DNA from 3 places in the Lactobacillus sp. M0396 genome. Region 1 is predicted to be linked to each of the others. Evidence: riboswitches for the same ligand, from Rfam matches in the RefSeq annotation. Region 1 holds a riboswitch; each other region holds the start of a gene.

Region 1 (6,074 bases):
TTGTACTCAAAAATGAGCAGGAAAATTTGGTAACACTAAGTTGGAACAAAAGGAATAACGAAGTAGTTTTAACTCGAGCTGATAAGCCGGCAGATGATTCTCGACGTTATGGCAGATTAAGACCAAAGCCAAATTTGAAAATACAGGTATTTATTGATACCAGTTCAATTGAGTTTTTCTTAAATGACGGTGAGCTGGTATTTTCAGAACGGTATTATACTTCTGAAAAACCTCAGATTTTCGTCAATGCAGACCAGTCAGTCAAAATAAATGTCACAGGCTATACTATGGCAAAATAAATTAGGCTAAAGAAAAAGTGGACATGCAGGTCCACTTTTTTATTTTAATGTGAATAATGCCAGGTTAACTAAAAACAGGATAACAATCGATTTAAGCCAATCACTTTTTTGAACAGGAACAGGTGCAATAACTGACCGCTGGGCGCTCTCACGGTAGCCGTGAGATGCCATGCCCTGTGCTAAATTTTCTGCCGAATTAAGCGCAACAAGAATAGCTTTAAAATATAAAACAGGTGACCAAAAGCTCAAGTAAACGCCCCTCATCATGCCGGCAGTGCGTATTTGTTTAACTGCTTCCTTCATTCTGGGAACGATATTAAGAGCTGCTAAAACCCCATAGGCAAACTTACTGGGTAAATGAAAATTCTGTTCAAAAGAACGTGCTAATTCCATAGCAGTAGTTCCTATTGATACACAATAGATAGTCAACGTATAGACGTAAATACGACTGGATAAACTCAGTGCATTTTGTAAATTAGGCTGAGGTGCAAACCAGTATAAAGTAGCAAAAACCGTAAATGCAGCAATTAAGGGCATTAATAAAGTTAAAAGCAGATTCTTCAATTTGATGTGTTTGTAGATTAGATAAATTATGGTAAAAAAGATGATTAAAAGATTGGTTAACAAGCTTGATTTAAGAGATATTTCTATAGAAATAATCAGTGCTAGAAAAAATTTAAAACTGGGATTCATGATCACACCTCATTTATTCACATAGGTTAAATGCTGGTCTTTAAAGATGAGGTGATAGTCACACCAATCTGCCAGATTCCTTAGTTCATGACTAATAATTAAAAGCGTTTGACTACGTGCTTTCTGACTTTCTTTTAATAAAGCCATCACCTTGTTAGCAGAGTCCGCATCCAGGCCATTAAGGGGCTCATCAATTAGCAATACATCCTGATCGGAGATCAACATTAGTAAAATTTGCAGTTTCTTTTGTTGTCCGCCAGATAGTGAATAAACCACATGATCGAGCAGTGAATCAAGCTTAAGGGTAGCTAAAGCCTCATTTATTCTGTCATCAGTAAAATAATTATTGGTTCGTTGCTTTTTGCTTAAATTGATTTCATCTGCAACAGAAACGTTGATAAACTGATCGGTCGCATTTTGAAAAATTTGCCCCACTTTAAGGAGATACTTGCGAGCTGATAATTTACTGATTTCCTGATTGTGATAAGTTAGACTGCCTGAATATGGGATCATTTTGGTCAGTGCGTTAAAAAGTGATGTTTTGCCAACCCCGTTTGCTCCAGTAATAAGAGTAGTTTTACCAGAAAAGATATTTAGCTGTTCCTGCTCTAAAAGCAAACGATTTTGTGTAATCTCTGTATTTTTGAGTTTAAAACAAACTTCGTTATTTTCTTCAGGTAAGGCAAAAGTATAAGAAACGAATTCCGTATTTTTTTGCAGCAGTTTTTCTTTTTCACTAGCAGAAAGTTGTACCAAATCTTTACCTTGAAATTGAAACAGGTTATCACAATGTCCTTCATAGTCAGTTAATACATGATCACTTAAAATAATTGTTTTCCCTTGATCGCGCAGATGAGCTAATTTAGCAATTAAGAATTTGCGAGCGGCTGGATCACAGCTGGCAAAGGGTTCATCAAGTAAAAAAAGATCGACATTCATCGCAACAAGTACAGCTAAAGCAACTCTTTGCTGCTCGCCGCCAGACATTGTATTAATTTTTTGATCAAGCAAATAATCAATTTGCGTAAACTGAACAGCTTCATTCAAGCGCTTTGTATACTGCGATTTATTAAGACAAAGATTTTCAAGTGCAAAAATAATTTCTTCTCGCGGTGTTGTCATCGTAAACTGTTCACTGGCATTTTGAAACATCATAGCAGATCTTAATCCGCCTAAATTAACGCTGCCGCTTAATTGGCCCGCAAACTCAGGATATAGATTTGCTAGAATTTTTAATAATGTAGATTTGCCACAGCCGGTTGGACCAACTAACAGTGAAAGTTCACCAGTGGGAATAGTGAGATTAATATCTGTTAATATTTTATTTTGCTTATCATATGAAAAAGTCAGGTTGTTTAATTTAATCAATTTAGTTACCAAAAAAAATCGTCAGGATAAAGCCTGACGACGTAAAATCTTTCGTTTTCCCTTCGCTGGCATTATCCAAAGCAGGTTCGACGGGTCTGTTCTCAGCCTCTAGGGCACCCCGATGTTAAACTTATTATACATAAAAGAAAAATAGATGTCTACATACACAAGTATTCTCTTTAATCTAAATAACAAAATTCTGTTAGTAAGATGAAATTTTGCTATATAATGAATCTATATATTCCAAAATTTGAATAAGAAGGTGAAATAATGGCAGCTGTTAAACTTGAACAATATTTAGCCAGCATTTTGGATTCAACTAAGTCTGACACTAATGAGGTAAGAATCAAGCTCAAAAACGATAATTTTGATTTATTTAGAGCGTTTTTGGAAAATCGTAATACTGGAGTTCATCGCTACCAAACTACAGCTTCAACTATTTTATATGAAGCTCAGGGATCAGTAAAAGCCAGAATCAATGATGAGGATTTCTTGCTTAAAGCCGGCAATATCGTATTTTTACAGAGAAAAAGCGATTATGAAATATTGCGGCAGGGAGAAAACGATATATTAGTTAAGTTAGAATTTGACCATAATTTCAAGATGCTGGATTTTCTCGGAAGCTATTCTGCCATGAGTCATCGTGAAAAAAAAGTGTTTAAGGAAATTACTGACGCTTACAATCAAAGGCGCTTATTATTTTTAAACAGTACGCCTTTGTCTAAATCTGCAAATGCGCTAAAAAAAGTAATTGATGAATATCTTAATCAGGATTTGTATACTCACAATGTTATTTTGGCAGAACTAAACTTGCTTTTAATTGCCGCAATTAGAAATCAAGACTTAGCGACAGGTCCTGTAACTAATCACCAATTTGTTCAAACTGATTTAGAAAATTATATTGATGCGCATTTTACTGACATAACGCTTAATGAGGCAGCCAAACATTTTGGCTTTAATCCTAATTATTTTTCAAGTTTGGTTAAACAAAAAACTGGTAAAAGCTTCGTAGAGCATGTTGATGAAAGGCGTATGCAAGAGGCGCGCAATTTGCTTGCACGACCAGATATTTCCGTAAAAGAAATAATTGCACGGGTAGGTTATAGTGGCAAGTCCTTCTTTTATAAAAAATTCAGTGAATATTATCATGAAACGCCAGTCCAAATGCGAGCTGAATTATTTAGACAGGCAAACATCAACTTAAAATAAAAAGCAACCTTGATTAAAAAGGTTGCTTTATTTTATTACATTTTTTCTAAGCGTTTGATCCTGTCAGCTGTTGGCGGGTGACTGTCAAATAAATGAGCAAAACTGCGTTTTTTGCGTACAGGATCTTCAATATACATGCCAGCACTGCTGGGATCGGCTTTCTTCATTGGCTCAGAACCGTCAATCTTTTCTAAAGCAGAAATTAATCCTTGTGGGTTGCGGGTTAATTCTACTGATGACGCATCAGCCAGATATTCACGATTTCGCGATAATGCCATTTGGGCTAAACTAGCGCAAATAGGTCCCAGAATTAACACAAATACAATAGCCACGATCTTAAAAATGACAACAATAGTGCCACCATTGTCGTTATCGCTGTCGCGATCATCATCAATCCACCAAATATAACGGCTGGCAATACCAGATAAATAAGAAATGACTCCGACTAATACTGCGGCAATAGTAGAAACTAAAATATCATAGTTTCTAATGTGCGAAATCTCATGACCTAAAACGCCTTCCAGTTCCTCCCGATTCATCATGTCCAGCAGACCTTGAGTAACTGCAACAGCAGAGTGGTTGGGATCGCGTCCGGTCGCAAAAGCATTAGGACTGGGATCATTAATAATAAAAACTCGAGGCATTGGTACCCGACCGACCAGTGCCATATCTTGTACAACATGCCACAGTTCCGGATTATCTTGTTCATGGACTTCTTGAGCATGATTAAGACTCATAACCATGTTGGCCGGGTTAGGCAAGACAATTAGCATGTAGATTAGACTAAAAACTACAGCAATGATCAATCCTAGAATAGGCCGGTTGCCAAAAAGATAGCCTAGTCCTGCCCCTACAAGTGCCAAAATAATGACAAATAATCCCATAATCCCAACGGTTTTACGTTTATTGCTGGCAATTTGTTGAAATAACATAAAAACTGACCTGGTATTTAAAATTTAACTTTAGGTACTTCTTTTTCCGATTCATTAGTTTGTAAGTAGTCAACTTTCTTAAAACCGTGAATGTGAGCAACAATATTAGATGGGAAAGTTAACAACTTTTGGTCGTAAAGTGCAGCAGATGAATTGTAAAGTTGTCTCGAATAGGCAATTTTGTTTTCTGTGTTAGTCAATTCTTCTTGCAGTTTCAAGAAGTTTTGGTTGGCTTTAAGGTCAGGATAGTTTTCTGATAAGGCAAAAATTGATTTAAGTGCATCAGAAATCTGATTGGAAACTTTTAAAGTTTGAGCGTGATCATCGCTGGGAATATTAGTTAACTGATTACGCAACTGAACAACATTTTCCAATGTTTCTTTTTCATGTTTGGCGTAGCCCTTAGTTGTTTCGACTAGGTTGGGAATCAAGTCGTTACGCCGCTTTAGTTGTACATCAATCTGACTCCAAGATTCATCGGTGTATACTTTGGCTTTTTGTAAACTGTTGTAAACTGTAATATAAAGTGCAATTAATAAAACAACAATAATTACAATTACCCAAGTTAAACTATTCATAGTATTCCTCCTTATATGTATCTCTTAATTATAACTGATTAAGAACCTTTTGAATATAAAAAAGAAGCTTATACTATCTTTCATTAGCAAAGCTTTACTAAATTGTATCTTAAATTAATAAAAGTCCCCAGCCCAAAACGGTTAAAACAATCAGACCAATAAACTGCATTACAGACCATTTCTTAAAAAATTCGGTTCTGGAAACTGTCGCATTTTGGGTAAATGTTTTTAAGACCAGCATATTGGCCATTGAACCGATAGGAGAACCAAAGCCTCCAATGTTAGAACCTAAAAATAGTGCTTCAGCGTAAGGAGTAAACTTACCAACTAAAATAGTCGCAGGCACATTGCTGATAATCTGACTGGAGATAATCGAAGTGAAGTAGGTAGAACTTTCCGAATTGATCATCGTATGAATAATACTGACAATCAGCGGGATCTGTTGAATATCACTAATGAAGATGAAGAAACAGGTAAAGGTTAATAGCAGTGCGAAATCTACTTTAAGTAAAATTCTGGGATTGATTAATAATGCTAAGATAATTGCAACAATCATCGGAATTACCACATTAATGACCTTGAATACCCCTAAGAAAAATAAAGCAAATACTGCTGTAGTAATGATTGTAGGTCTTAAACTGATATTAATCTGTTTAATATCTTGTCTGGGAATTTTTTTACGAGGGATAAAGTAAAAAATAATAAACGTAATGACTAATGCCATTAATAAATAGGGCAAAGACCAGGAAAAAAACTGCAGGGCATTAACAGAATATTTACTGACCAAAAAAATATTGTGGGGATTGCCCCACGGAGTAAAAGCAGCTCCAATATTTGCACCCATACCAATTAAAGTGACAGGTAAAATTTGCGGTAGGTTACATCTTTTGGCAATATTTAAGTACAGGGGAATCAATGTAAGCGCTGTTATATCATTGCCGAGAAACATTCCAGCAATAATCGCTAGAAGCGTAAACAAGATGTTTAATTTCTGC
Region 2 (6,074 bases), on a different contig from region 1:
GCATGATTTTGCTAATGTCAAAGTTGATGGCATGCTCAACGTATATGCAGCTAAGAAAGAAAATAAAAAAGATCAACCGGTAATTCAATTAGATGCTCATTCCGACTCTGTTGGTTTTATTACGCAGGCTGTTCGGCCTAATGGAATGATTAAATTTGTACCATTGGGTGGCTGGGTCAAATACAATATCCCTGCTTTACGCGTCAAAATAAAGAATCGTGCAGGTGAGTATGTGCCCGGAGTAGTTGCAACTAAACCCCCGCACTTTATGACTGCAGCTGAAAAAAATAATGTACCCGATGTAGCAGATATGTCTATTGATGTTGGCTCCAGTTCTCGAGCTGAAACTATAAATGATTATCAAATTGATACTGGTTGTCCAATTTTTGTTGATGTTAAATGTGAATACAATGAAAAAAGTGGTCTATTCTTCGGTAAGGACTTTGATGACCGTTTTGGCGCAGCTGCTATGGCAGATGTCCTGGACAATTTAAAGGACGAACAATGCGATTTTAACGTTGTTGCTGCACTTTCGAGTCAGGAAGAAGTGGGTTTGCGAGGTGCATATGTCACAGCTAGAGCGGTAAAGCCGGATTTAGCTATAGTCTTGGAATCTTGTCCTGCTGACGATACTTTTACTCCAGAATGGTTATCACAAACAGGGTTAAAACGAGGACCAATGTTGCGTGACATGGATACGTCCTTTTTACCTAATCCTAAATTTCAGCAATATGCCTGTGATTTAGCGGATAAAAATAATATTCCGTATACTCGGTCGGTTCGTACTGGTGGTGGACAAGATGGAGCTGCAATTTATTATGAAAACGGAGCACCAACTATTGTAATTGGCATTCCAGTGCGCTATGAACATTCGCCATATTGTTTTAGTGCTTATTCCGATTTTAAAGCTTCTGTAGATCTGACGCTGGCTATTATTCGTGATCTTACAAAAGAGAAATTAGCAAGTTTTAGTCAGTTTTAAAAACACTTGTTCTTTTGAATAGAGCAGAAAAACTAGTTAAAATGTGATATACTAATAAAAAATGAATATCAGTCACTAGGGGTGCCAAATAGCTGAGAAATACCCTCTGAACCTGAACGGGATAATACCTGCGTTAGGGAAGTGTTAAATTTAGTTACTAAAGATACTCCTAATGACATATAAAGTTAGGAGTATTTTTATGTTTACAAGGTCTTCGAAATGGAATGTGAAGTCAATTATTTTAATTGCATTAATTGGTATCATTATGGGTGTTATTTATACCTATGGTTTTAACTGGGCTTTTAATTTAGTTAAGATGCTCTTGGTACCGACAGGTTTTGCGCCAGTAACAGACACTGTGTTTTCTGGTTTATGGCTTATGGCGGGACCACTGGCAATGTATTTTGTTCCTACGCCTGGCTCTGGAACAATAGGTGAACTGCTGGCATCAATTGTTGAAATGGCGATTGGTGGGCAGTGGGGAGCTACTACTATTCTTTCAGGTGTCATTCAAGGTGCAACTAATGAAATTGGTTTTTTTCCTAAAAAAGAGTGTTACCAAAAGTTTACCTGGAAAAGCGTATTAACCGGTGCATTCTTTGCATCATTTGGCTGTTTCATTCCATCATATATTTTATATGGTTGGAGTAAATTCAGTATGCAGGTTCAAATTGTGATGTTTATTACTAATATCATTTCTGCGCTAGTTTTCGATGGCGTTTTAGTTAAACTGATCACAAATTTATTCGATAATGCGTTAAAGCCAAAAGTTGATTAAATACGCAAAAAGGAGTAATGCCAGTAATGCATTTACTCCTTTTTTATTGCTCTTTTCTACTTAAAATAGAATGAACCTTAGTAGTCAACATATCAATTGCCACATCATTTTTGCCACCTTCAGGAACAATAATGTCAGCATAACGCTTAGTAGGTTCTATAAATTGATGATACATTGGCTTAACCGTGCTCAGATACTGATCAATTACGGAGTCAATTGAGCGCCCACGTTCACTTAAATCTCGCTCTAAACGTCTAATAAAGCGAATATCATCGTCCGTATCAACATATACTTTAATATCCATTAAATCACGAATTTCTTTATTAGCTAAAACTAAAATTCCCTCGAGAATAATGATATCAGCAGGTTCTTTATGAATGGTTTTTTTGCTGCGAGTATGCTCCTTGAAATCATAAACAGGCATCTCAATAGCTTTGTATGCTAACAAGTCGCGTAGCTGCTTTTCTAGTAAGGGTACATCAAAGGCATCGGGATGATCATAATTGATCTTCATTCGTATATCCATAGGGATGCCAGTATTATCTTTATAATAAGAATCCTGTGTCATAATCAGGAGATGCTCATCTTCCTGCATTTGAGCAACTATTTTTTGTGCAATGGTAGTTTTTCCACTGCCTGAACCACCAGTAATACCAATTACGACAGGCTTTTCAAGTCTCGACATTGTGCCACTCCCTTTTAATCCTTAAATATTTTACTTTACTTTGCCTTTAATTACCAACAGTTAGGGTATATTTCACTTTAAAAATGCTCTGAGAAAATTGGAAACTAAAATAAAAAAATATTGACAAGAACTGTGGAAGCGATTACTATAAATCTGGTATCAAAAATTTAAAAGATATACTTTAAAAATAGAAAATGTACGTAGTAAACGTCTTAAACAAAAGACAATTTGCAAAAAGAGAAGCAATTAAATAAAATAATGATACCAGAATGAAGAAGATATCATGGAATTCAAAGAGAGAACTGCTGCGGTTCAAGTTCAAGAGTATTTAGAATTTTTAATCCACTTTAAAAAAGTGAAAGATTTACCCTCACAACGCGAAATTTCTGAGAAATTGCAAGTTAGTCGTAATGCAGTGAAACATGCATTGGATGGGCTCAAAAATGAGGGACAAATACTGGTAAAAGAGCGAACAGGAATAATTTCTAACAATAAAATTGACATTAATATGCTGGGAATGGAATCAATGACTACTGAATTTAAAAATAAGACAGTTAGCATCAAACATCTGGCAACAACTATCGAAACAATGCCCAAGAGATTAGATGATTTTTTTAATTCAAACGGGCCAGTTATTAAAATTGAGCGAGTTCGGTTTGTTAAAGATATTGCCCTAACATATGAGATAACGTATTTTAGTCAAAAGAATTTTAGCAGAATGGAAAAGATTGATTTTACTAATAAATCGCTTTATGAGGTTCTGGAGAAGGAGTATCATGTGAAGCCAACTTATGGTAAAGAAAGTATCTCGTGTTTTTTGGCCGATAAAAAAATAAGCAGTCTGTTGAAAGTCAAAAAAGGTACTCCTCTTTATCAAGTAAACAGTTTCAATTATCAAGACGATGACTTACCAATTGAGAGTACAACTCAATATTTAGTAGGAAATAAATTTAAATATCATTTTAATGCTAATAATATTTATGATTATCAAGAGGAATAATTTTGCTTTTTAAAGAAGTATATGCCGATTTGGATAAAAGAATTGTTAATGGTGGTTATCCACCAGGTAGTACTTTACCCAATGAGGTTGAATTACAAAAAAGATATGATGTTAGTAGAACAACAATTAGAAAGGCTGTTAATAAATTAGTAGCTGAAAATAAGGTTGTCCGTAAAAAAGGAAGTGGTTTATTTGTTGCTCCAATAATTTCTAAACAAAATATTTTGGAAATGACTGGTATTATCAAGCCTTTATACTTGGAGTCCTCAGACAAAATTAAATTTAAAGAAACTTATTTAAGACTGGTTGGTTCATATTACGCTGCGGTTTTTAACGTAAGTTCAAACGAATTGCTATATGATATCTCCTTTGCTGCTGAAATTAAGAATGAAATCACATGTGAACATTTACTTCTGCTTCTTGATAACTTTCCGGGATTTGATCCTAATTGTTTAAAAGTAATGTCAATAATTGAAGCAGTCAATACTGGTATCCATAAGCCGAATGATGTCTATCAAGACTTTCAATTAATTAAAGCAACCGAAGAAATTAGTAAACAATTTCATATTCAGGAAAAAGACCCAGTGTTTAAAATTATGAACCTATTCTCAACTAGAGAAGGCAAAATTGTAGCCGTAGAGTACAGACTGCAAGATGCTTTAAAAACAAGGTACTCAATAGATTTTAGTTAATGGAGGAATGAAAAGTGATTAAACTAGTGCGAGTTGACCACCGGTTGGTCCATGGACAAGTAGCTGTTTCTTGGTTTAATAGTTTAGATGTTAACACGATATTTGTAGTAAACGATGATGTTGCCCATGATGATTTCCGTAAGTCGGCTATCAGGCTGGCCAAGCCAGAAAAGTCTAAGTTGGTAATGAAGTCTGTTGCAGACAGCATAAAAGCAATTAATTCGGGCATAACGGACAAATATAAAATGTTGATTGTAGTTGAATCAGTTGCTGACGCTGTTGAACTTATTAAGGGAACTGGTGATAAAATAACCGGCCTTAATCTTGGTGGCACTAAGCCCAGAGAAGGAACAGAAAACTACTCTAAAACAATTAATTTAACTGCAGAAGAAGCCAGTGAATTAGATCAACTGCAACAAAAGGGAGTGGATGTCTGGATTCAACAGGTGCCAAATGATGAAAGACAAGAATTTCGTAAAAAATGATTGGAGGTAAATAATGAATGTATATTTAACCGCAATTATTTTGGCTTTAATTGCGATGATGGGTAATGGCGAATATTTTGTAGGTTCATCCATGCTGTCAAGGCCACTTGTAACCTGTACGTTAACTGGCTTGGTGTTGGGTAACCTGCATCAGGGAATTATTATGGGGGCAACTTTAGAGTTAGCCTTTGTTGGTTCATTTTCTATTGGTGCAGCAATTCCCCCAGAAATAATTTCCGGTAGTGTTTTGGGAACTGCTTTTGCAATTGAAGCTGGTAAAAGCACTGCTGTTGCTTTAACACTAGGTATTCCTATCGCATCTCTTGTTTTGGTAATCAAAAATCTGTGCTTTATTTTCATATTACCGTTCTTCGTTCACCGTGCTGATAAATATGCTGAAAAAGCCGATGGTAGTGGTGTAAGTCGGATGAACGTTCTGGGAGGCTTTTTCTCGGTTAACTTGCCAATAGGGTTAGTAGTTGGCATTTCTTATGTGTTAGGTAGCCCAGTAATTAAGGCGATTTTAGCCGTTATTCCTCAGTTCATTATTAATGGCTTGGGAATTGCCACAGGTCTTCTACCAGCATATGGTTTTGCTCTGCTGCTTAAGATGATGGTCAACAAAAATAATGTCACTTTCTTTATTATTGGTTTTGCTTTGGCAGTCTATCTCAAAGTATCAGTAACTGGCGTAGCCATTTTCGGCGCATGTTTGGCTCTTATTCTAACTGGCTATTCCGCATTTAAAGGTCAACCGTTGGTAAATACTGCTGCTAATTCTAATAATACAAATGAAAAAGATTCAGATGATGGAGGCATAGATTATGAAGATGAAGAATTCTAAGTTACTCACCAAAAAGGACTTAATGAAAACTTTCTGGCGGTCGTTCACAATGGAATGGGCTTGGAATTATGAGCGCCAAATGAATCTTGGCTATGCTTACTCAATGGTTCCTGCTTTACGAAAGATCTATGGCAAAAACAAGGAAAAATTAAAAGAAGCCTATAAACGTCACCTGGAATTTTATAATGTTACTCCATGGCTCAGTACTTTTCCTTTAGGTATCTCAATTGCGATGGAAGAGCAAAACGAACTTGATCCTGATTTTGATGCAGCTTCAATCAATAACATTAAAGTTGCTCTAATGGGTCCTTTGAGTGGTATCGGTGATTCATTCTTTTGGGGTACGTTAAGGGTTATTGCCACGGGAATAGGTACTTCTCTTGCAATGCAAGGAAATATTTTAGGACCAATTTTGTTCTTATTGATCTTTAATATTCCGGCCATTATCACTAGATATTATGGTTTGTTTATTGGCTACAATATCGGTTCATCATTTATTGATAAAGTGCAAAAGACTGGATTAATGGATAAGTTAACCTATGGTGCTTCTGTTTTAGGACTTGCTGTTGTCGGGGCTATGGTTGCGACCATGGTAACTTTGAAAATGC
Region 3 (6,074 bases), on a different contig from region 1:
AATCTGCGCCCGGTTATGCCGGGATTCTGATGGGATTACTAAGACCTGAAATCGATAGCTGCAGTTTGCTCCAGTGATCTAAGTGGTTCGAATCAATTAATTCATAAATTGGCCGCTTAAAAAGCTTAAGTTTTTCATTGATGTAAATCGGGGTTGCTGGTGCAGACCGATAGTATAAAATATTTACTCGTGTTTTTGTCAAGTCTTTTCTTGACTTGTCTGAACGGTCAAGGACAAGCAACTTTGTAAGTTTAGTTACCTTATCATGATCCTTCTTCATTTCAATTGGTACGTAGAATCTATTTTTTAGCCCTGTAGATGAATTCAGACCCAAATGTTTAAGATAGTTTCGGTTAATCCGCACTACCGGGTAGCGGTCCTTGGGGGTGAAGCTATCAGCAAATTTGAAGCGTGCCAGGCTCCTTTGCGGGTTAGTGATTGAACCGGACACAAAATAGGCATTGCTCTCTTTTTCCAAGTCATTAAAGAAGTGTCCTATCTTGGCCTCATTCTTGCCATTATGAACTTCGTCATTTTTAATAGCTTCGGTTGAAACAACACTGGTTCGTTCTGCAGTCAAGTAGCTGCCCAAGCGGGCTACTTTTTCGGATTGCCTGCTATTTTCATTGGCTTCCTTAACGTTAGCCAAGCCACCTATTAGCAACACTGTGGCTAACACTACCGTAGCAACTTTGATGACCAGTGTGATAGCCATGCCCAGGTTGAAGTTGATGCCCTGCTTTAGCAGCGTGATAATTCGAATACTCCTAATCAGAGCAAGTGCGATAAGAATAGACAAGGCAAAAATCATGACTACAATCAGTTGACTAATCAACACCCACTTGGCAAAGCCCGCTGGCCAGTAGGCGAAAAACAACCTGATTCCGATGTCAAAAAGTAAGCTGGCGCCAAGTAAGGACGCAAGTGGCAACATGAACAATTTACTTACCACGTCCAAGTTAGACAGACCTAACAGCTTGTATACGCCAATTTGCTTAACGTTTGTCAGTGGTATTGAAAAGGTGGCAAGGATTGTTAGTATGGCCAGTGTTAAGAACAAGATCAGATAAATCATCAGCGTTCTATTAATGTATTCCTTTTTAGAAAACACTTTGGGAGTTAATAGGTCTTTCTCGCTTGTATTAAAAAATACAGCCAATTTGCGCACAACTGTTTTGCGGTACTTTAGATTGCCGATAACCGTGTAGACACCATTCACGGACTTGTCACCCTTGCCCCAAAACTTGTCAAGACTCTGCAGTCTTATACGTTCGCTTTTCAAGAACACGGGGATATCCCTGCCCTGTAAATATACGGTTTTCTTGTTTGGAAACAGGTCGAATTTTCTATTCCGGGCGAAGAATTCATAATAGGGAAAGCTGTCCTTGCTGACCACAGCTGACTTGATTACTGTTTCCCCGCCATAATCGGACTTAATTAGCGTCAAACCATATTTGCCAGCCATGTGCTTGAAGAAGGTCAGCGTCTCGTCTGCGACGCGTGGACTATCAGATACATAGACCTTGAACGAATCTGACGTCTCTTCTATTTTTTCAATCCTATCTTGATCCTTGGTCTGGTAAATGTTAATTACCAGTAGGCCAGCTAAAATGGTTAACATTACCAAGAATAGGCTAACTACTTTTTTGATAAGATCACTTCCTTTCAGCTGTAACAACAATCAGTAAATAAAATAGTATCATTGCGTATATAGACAAAAAGTCCATTCCAGCCTATTCCAAAGTTCCATATACTGCCACATTCCATCTTTGCTAGTATGGTAGTAGCTGCACCAGGATGTCCTAAGGAAGTAACTATAGTAGTGATTGATAATATTTTATTGTTTTATAAAATGCCCCATTATAATAATATCAAAAAATATAAATGATAGCAAGCGCTTACTAAAAACTGCCTTATTGCGGTAAAAAATGTGCGTAACTTTATCGTATGCATAATCGGCTTAGCTTTAAAACAGCTGGCTAATGTCTTCAAAGCTGCTAGTGATCTTGTAAGAAAGTTAAAACGGTAACCAAGCTAATTAAAAATGAAATTCTTAATTATTCTGCATAGGTATTAACGCTCAACGCATAAATTCAATTAATCTACCAAATATATGATGGTAAAAGAATTTAAATGATTTAACTGAACTCACAAAAAATACCAAAACAATTTAAAGAACAAAGTTTTGGCATTAATTATTATAAAAGTATATCTTGCTTTCCCCAAGTTGCACACTTTCCTGGGACTTTGAACAATAATTACATTGGTCAATATCAAAATTTTATTATGAAATTGACTAAAGACAAGTAAGAATAAAATAAAAGCTCTTTTTGCAGAATTTACTTTCAATCTTGTTTTTCATAAGCCATCTGCCAAAACTGCAATTCATAATAGCTGCTGCGTACAAATGCAGTTTCCATTTGCTCAAGTTCTTCATTAGTGGCACTTTCAGCCAAAGAATTGGTTAAATGCAGCATTTTTTCTACGTTGGCACCATACCACTCGCCATCATAAGTATCAATCCACTCTTGATAATAAGAAACCGGTGAGCCCTTTTCTGCCATTTTTTGGCCAATTTCCTGATAGAGCCAGTAACATGGTAAAAGCGCTGCAACCGCTGGTTTAACACCAAATCGATTTAATGTCATATGCATATGGTTAACGTAGTTATAAGCTGTTGGAGCCACCGGAGTTTCAGAAATTTCAGTCGCAGTTATTTTTAATTCTTCAAAAAAATGGCCTCGCACTGATATTTCGACATCTTTCAAGTCTTGTGCCCCTGCCAGTAAAAATTCCTTTACTTCCTGATTATCCGTTTTTGCCGCAATTAATTCATGCAACTTGCTAAATTCTCTTAAATAATAGCGATCCTGCAACAGATAAAATTTAAAAGTTGCAATTGGGAGTTCGCCACTTTGCAATTCCTTAATAAATGGATGCACCATACTTTCATGCCACAATGCCTTCCCCGCTTCGTGTAGTCGATCAGTGAAATTCATGATTGTTCTCCTCCAAATTAAATACTATTTGTTAAAATAACTTTTGATTAATACTAATTACATTTTATTAAATATTAACTATAATCACTATAATTTTTTGTTTTCTAGCACATTTTTAATATTAGTTAAAATACTAACACTTATAGCTTATAATAGATAGCGTCTTTATCAAACTAACCTTGTAATAAGCAATAAAATACGCTATAATTGTAAGCGATAACACGAGGGGTGCCTTTTTGGCTGAGATGAAAATATTTCAGACCCTTTGAACCTGTAAGTTAATACTTGCGTAGGAACGTGTCAAAACTGCTTTAGCTTTGGCATTTCCACATGTCAAAGTTTTTTTTATTAGTCAAAAATTTTAAGGATATTAAATTAGGAGTAATAAAATGCAGTTAGAATTATTAGACAAATTGCGAGCAGAAAACCCGGTTATTTTCAATATTGCTAATTTTGTAACAGTTCAAGACGTGGCCAATGCTGTTAATGCTATTGGTGCTTCACCAATTATGAGCAATGAAATCGCTGAAGCTGAAGAAATTGTGCGGATGGCTTCCGCTGTGGCAGTTAATATTGGTTGCTTAACCAAGCAGCAAATTAACCACATTAAAAAAGTGGAAGATTTAGCGCGCCAATATAATAAACCCATAGTATTTGATCCCGTTGCCGTTGGCGCCGTGGAGTACCGTTATAAAATCACAGATAAACTTTTATGGGATTTTCATACTAGTATTATTCGGGGCAATATTGGTGAGATAGCTGCCTTAGGTGGCTTTGATTGGAGCTCAAAGGGGATTGATGCAGGCTCCGGTTCTGGCGATATTGATGAAATTACTGCTAAAACTGCTCAAAAATATCGTTGCACAGTCATTGCGAGCGGACCTACAGACACAATTAGCGATGGTAAAAGAATAGCCCATGTCCATAACGGCTCACCCCTTTTTAAAACTCATGTCGGCTCAGGAGATATGTTAACCAGTATTGTCACAGCTTTTTCAACTGTTGCTGACGATCCTTTTGAAGCAGCTCAAATAGGTGCTTTAGTTTTCAGTTGCGCCGGTCAATTAGTAGTTAAAGATCATCCCAATGTCGGACCCGCTACTTTTGGCATGTATCTCATGGATTATCTGTATAAAGTAAAAGTTGCAGATATTGAACAAATTGCAGATTTTGATTAAGGAACTTTATGATGACTGAAAAAATTAATTCTTTTCCCCAAGTTTTAACTATTGCCGGCACAGATTCAGGTGGCGGTGCTGGAATCATGGCTGATTTAAAAACTTTTCAAATGCAAAAAGTATTTGGTACAGCTGTAGTGGTAGCAGTGACAGCACAAAACACTTTAGGTGTGCAAAAGTCTTTTTTACTTCCCTTAGAAATGATCGATGCCCAATTCGCCTCTCTGTCAGAAGATTTCCACATCCGTGCTTGTAAAACAGGAATGTTGGGCGATGCAGATCACGTTCACCAAGTTGCACTTAATTTGCAAAAGTATGACTTTGGTCCTATTACCATAGATCCAGTGATGATTGCTAAAGGGGGCGCACCATTATTAAGTCAAGATGCTGTCGCCACCGTTAAAAACGAATTGCTGCCTTTAGCCGATCTTATAACACCCAACTTGCCAGAAGCGGAGACTTTAACTGGCATCAAAGTACAAGATCAAGCCCAATATCCAGAATTAGCTCATAAATTACAAGATATGGGAGTTAAAAATGTGCTAATTAAAGGCGGTCATGCAAGTAGTGAACAAGTAAAAGATTATGCTTTATTTGCTGATGGTTCCGATCTTTGGGTCAGCAGTTCCAGAATACATACCAAGCGCACCCACGGCACCGGTGACACCTTAGCTGCAGCAATTACGGCTCAACTGGCTTTAGGTCAAAGTTTACCGTCAGCAATTAAAATTGCTAAAAAGTACGTTACTAAAACCATTAAGGAAACCATTCAAGTTGGTCATGGTCACGGTCCTTTAAATCATTGGGCTCAGTAATTTAGGAGAAATAATGAAAAACTTTAACACTGATTTTTTACATGCTTACTTTATTTGTGGCAGTCAAGACGTTCCGGAAGGTAAAACATTACCGGGCATAGTCGCAGAAGCACTTGCTGCAGGTATTACTGCTTTTCAATTTCGAGACAAGGGACCTAATTCAACTTTAAGTGAAGCTGAGAGACTCCCCATGGCACAAAAGCTGCATCAATTGTGTCAAACGTATCACGTGCCTTTCTTCATTGACGATGATGTTCAGCTCGCACAACATGTTCATGCCGAAGGTGTCCATGTTGGTCAAAGTGATGAAGAAATCAGACAGGTCATTAAAGAAGTTGGCGGTCAGATGATTATCGGCTATTCTTGCTCGAATTTAACGCAAGTTGAGCAAGCCAATAAAATTAGCGGAATTGATTATTATGGCAGTGGTCCAATTTATGCCACCCAATCTAAAAGTGATGCCGACCCCGAAATTGGTATTGCCGGCTTAAGCAAACTGGTCAAAAGCACAACCCGACCAATTGTTGCTATTGGTGGGATTACCGCTAGCGACTTAGGCGCAATCGCTAAAACTAAGGCAGCTGGGGCTGCGGTAATTTCTTTGATTGCCCAAAGCAATGATATTAAGCAAACCGTTAGTCAAATGCTCACAGCGCCATGGTTGAAAAATGACTAGCATATTTTAAAAGCACAAAAAATGATTCTGCACTTGGCAGAACCATTTTTTATTGATGATAAACAGTTATAAATTGATAAAAATATCAGTTAATTTTTGGAATTAACCTAGCTGGGCAATCTTTTGCAGTGTTCTGATCATTTGGGCTACAAAGCCGGACTCATTGTCATACCAGGCGTAACCCTTGACTAGTTGTACCCCATTATCTCCAGTTTCAACTTGGGTAAGAGTTGGATCAAATACCGAACCAAATTCAGTGCCAATAATATCTGATGACACAATTTGGTCGTCATTATAGCCAAAAGAAGCATTGCCTTCAGTATGCTTTTTAATTCTAGCGTTAAATTCTTCAGCTGTAACTTTTTCTCTTAAAACGGCAGCTAGTTCAGTAATAGAACCAGAAATA

What was found. Region 1 has a riboswitch for thiamine pyrophosphate ahead of H3T43_RS06880 (ATP-binding cassette domain-containing protein). Riboswitches for the same ligand answer to the same signal wherever they lie in the genome.
Region 2: it holds a riboswitch for thiamine pyrophosphate, as region 1 does, so the genes downstream of both, H3T43_RS05780 (ECF transporter S component) here and H3T43_RS06880 (ATP-binding cassette domain-containing protein) in region 1, are expected to answer to the same signal.
Region 3: it holds a riboswitch for thiamine pyrophosphate, as region 1 does, so the genes downstream of both, thiM (hydroxyethylthiazole kinase) here and H3T43_RS06880 (ATP-binding cassette domain-containing protein) in region 1, are expected to answer to the same signal.

What each region holds. Positions count from the first base shown of each region.
Region 1 is NZ_JACFQE010000005.1:47,570-53,643, forward strand. Features, by position in the region: gene H3T43_RS06870 (sucrose-6-phosphate hydrolase) at 1-299, shown strand, start outside; gene H3T43_RS06875 (energy-coupling factor transporter transmembrane protein EcfT) at 339-992, opposite strand; gene H3T43_RS06880 (ATP-binding cassette domain-containing protein) at 1,002-2,360, opposite strand; TPP riboswitch at 2,401-2,491, opposite strand; gene H3T43_RS06885 (AraC family transcriptional regulator) at 2,631-3,569, shown strand; gene htpX (zinc metalloprotease HtpX) at 3,605-4,501, opposite strand; gene H3T43_RS06895 (LemA family protein) at 4,519-5,079, opposite strand; gene H3T43_RS06900 (SLC13 family permease) at 5,189-6,074, opposite strand, start outside.
Region 2 is NZ_JACFQE010000004.1:14,949-21,022, forward strand. Features, by position in the region: gene H3T43_RS05775 (M42 family metallopeptidase) at 1-982, shown strand, start outside; TPP riboswitch at 1,050-1,139, shown strand; gene H3T43_RS05780 (ECF transporter S component) at 1,182-1,760, shown strand; gene udk (uridine kinase) at 1,804-2,445, opposite strand; gene H3T43_RS05790 (GntR family transcriptional regulator) at 2,729-3,445, shown strand; gene H3T43_RS05795 (GntR family transcriptional regulator) at 3,448-4,137, shown strand; gene H3T43_RS05800 (PTS sugar transporter subunit IIB) at 4,152-4,622, shown strand; gene H3T43_RS05805 (PTS sugar transporter subunit IIC) at 4,636-5,466, shown strand; gene H3T43_RS05810 (PTS system mannose/fructose/sorbose family transporter subunit IID) at 5,447-6,074, shown strand, end outside.
Region 3 is NZ_JACFQE010000002.1:174,163-180,236, forward strand. Features, by position in the region: gene H3T43_RS03325 (hypothetical protein) at 14-1,465, opposite strand; gene tenA (thiaminase II) at 2,346-2,999, opposite strand; TPP riboswitch at 3,214-3,312, shown strand; gene thiM (hydroxyethylthiazole kinase) at 3,389-4,177, shown strand; gene thiD (bifunctional hydroxymethylpyrimidine kinase/phosphomethylpyrimidine kinase) at 4,189-4,992, shown strand; gene thiE (thiamine phosphate synthase) at 5,003-5,668, shown strand; gene gap (type I glyceraldehyde-3-phosphate dehydrogenase) at 5,771-6,074, opposite strand, start outside.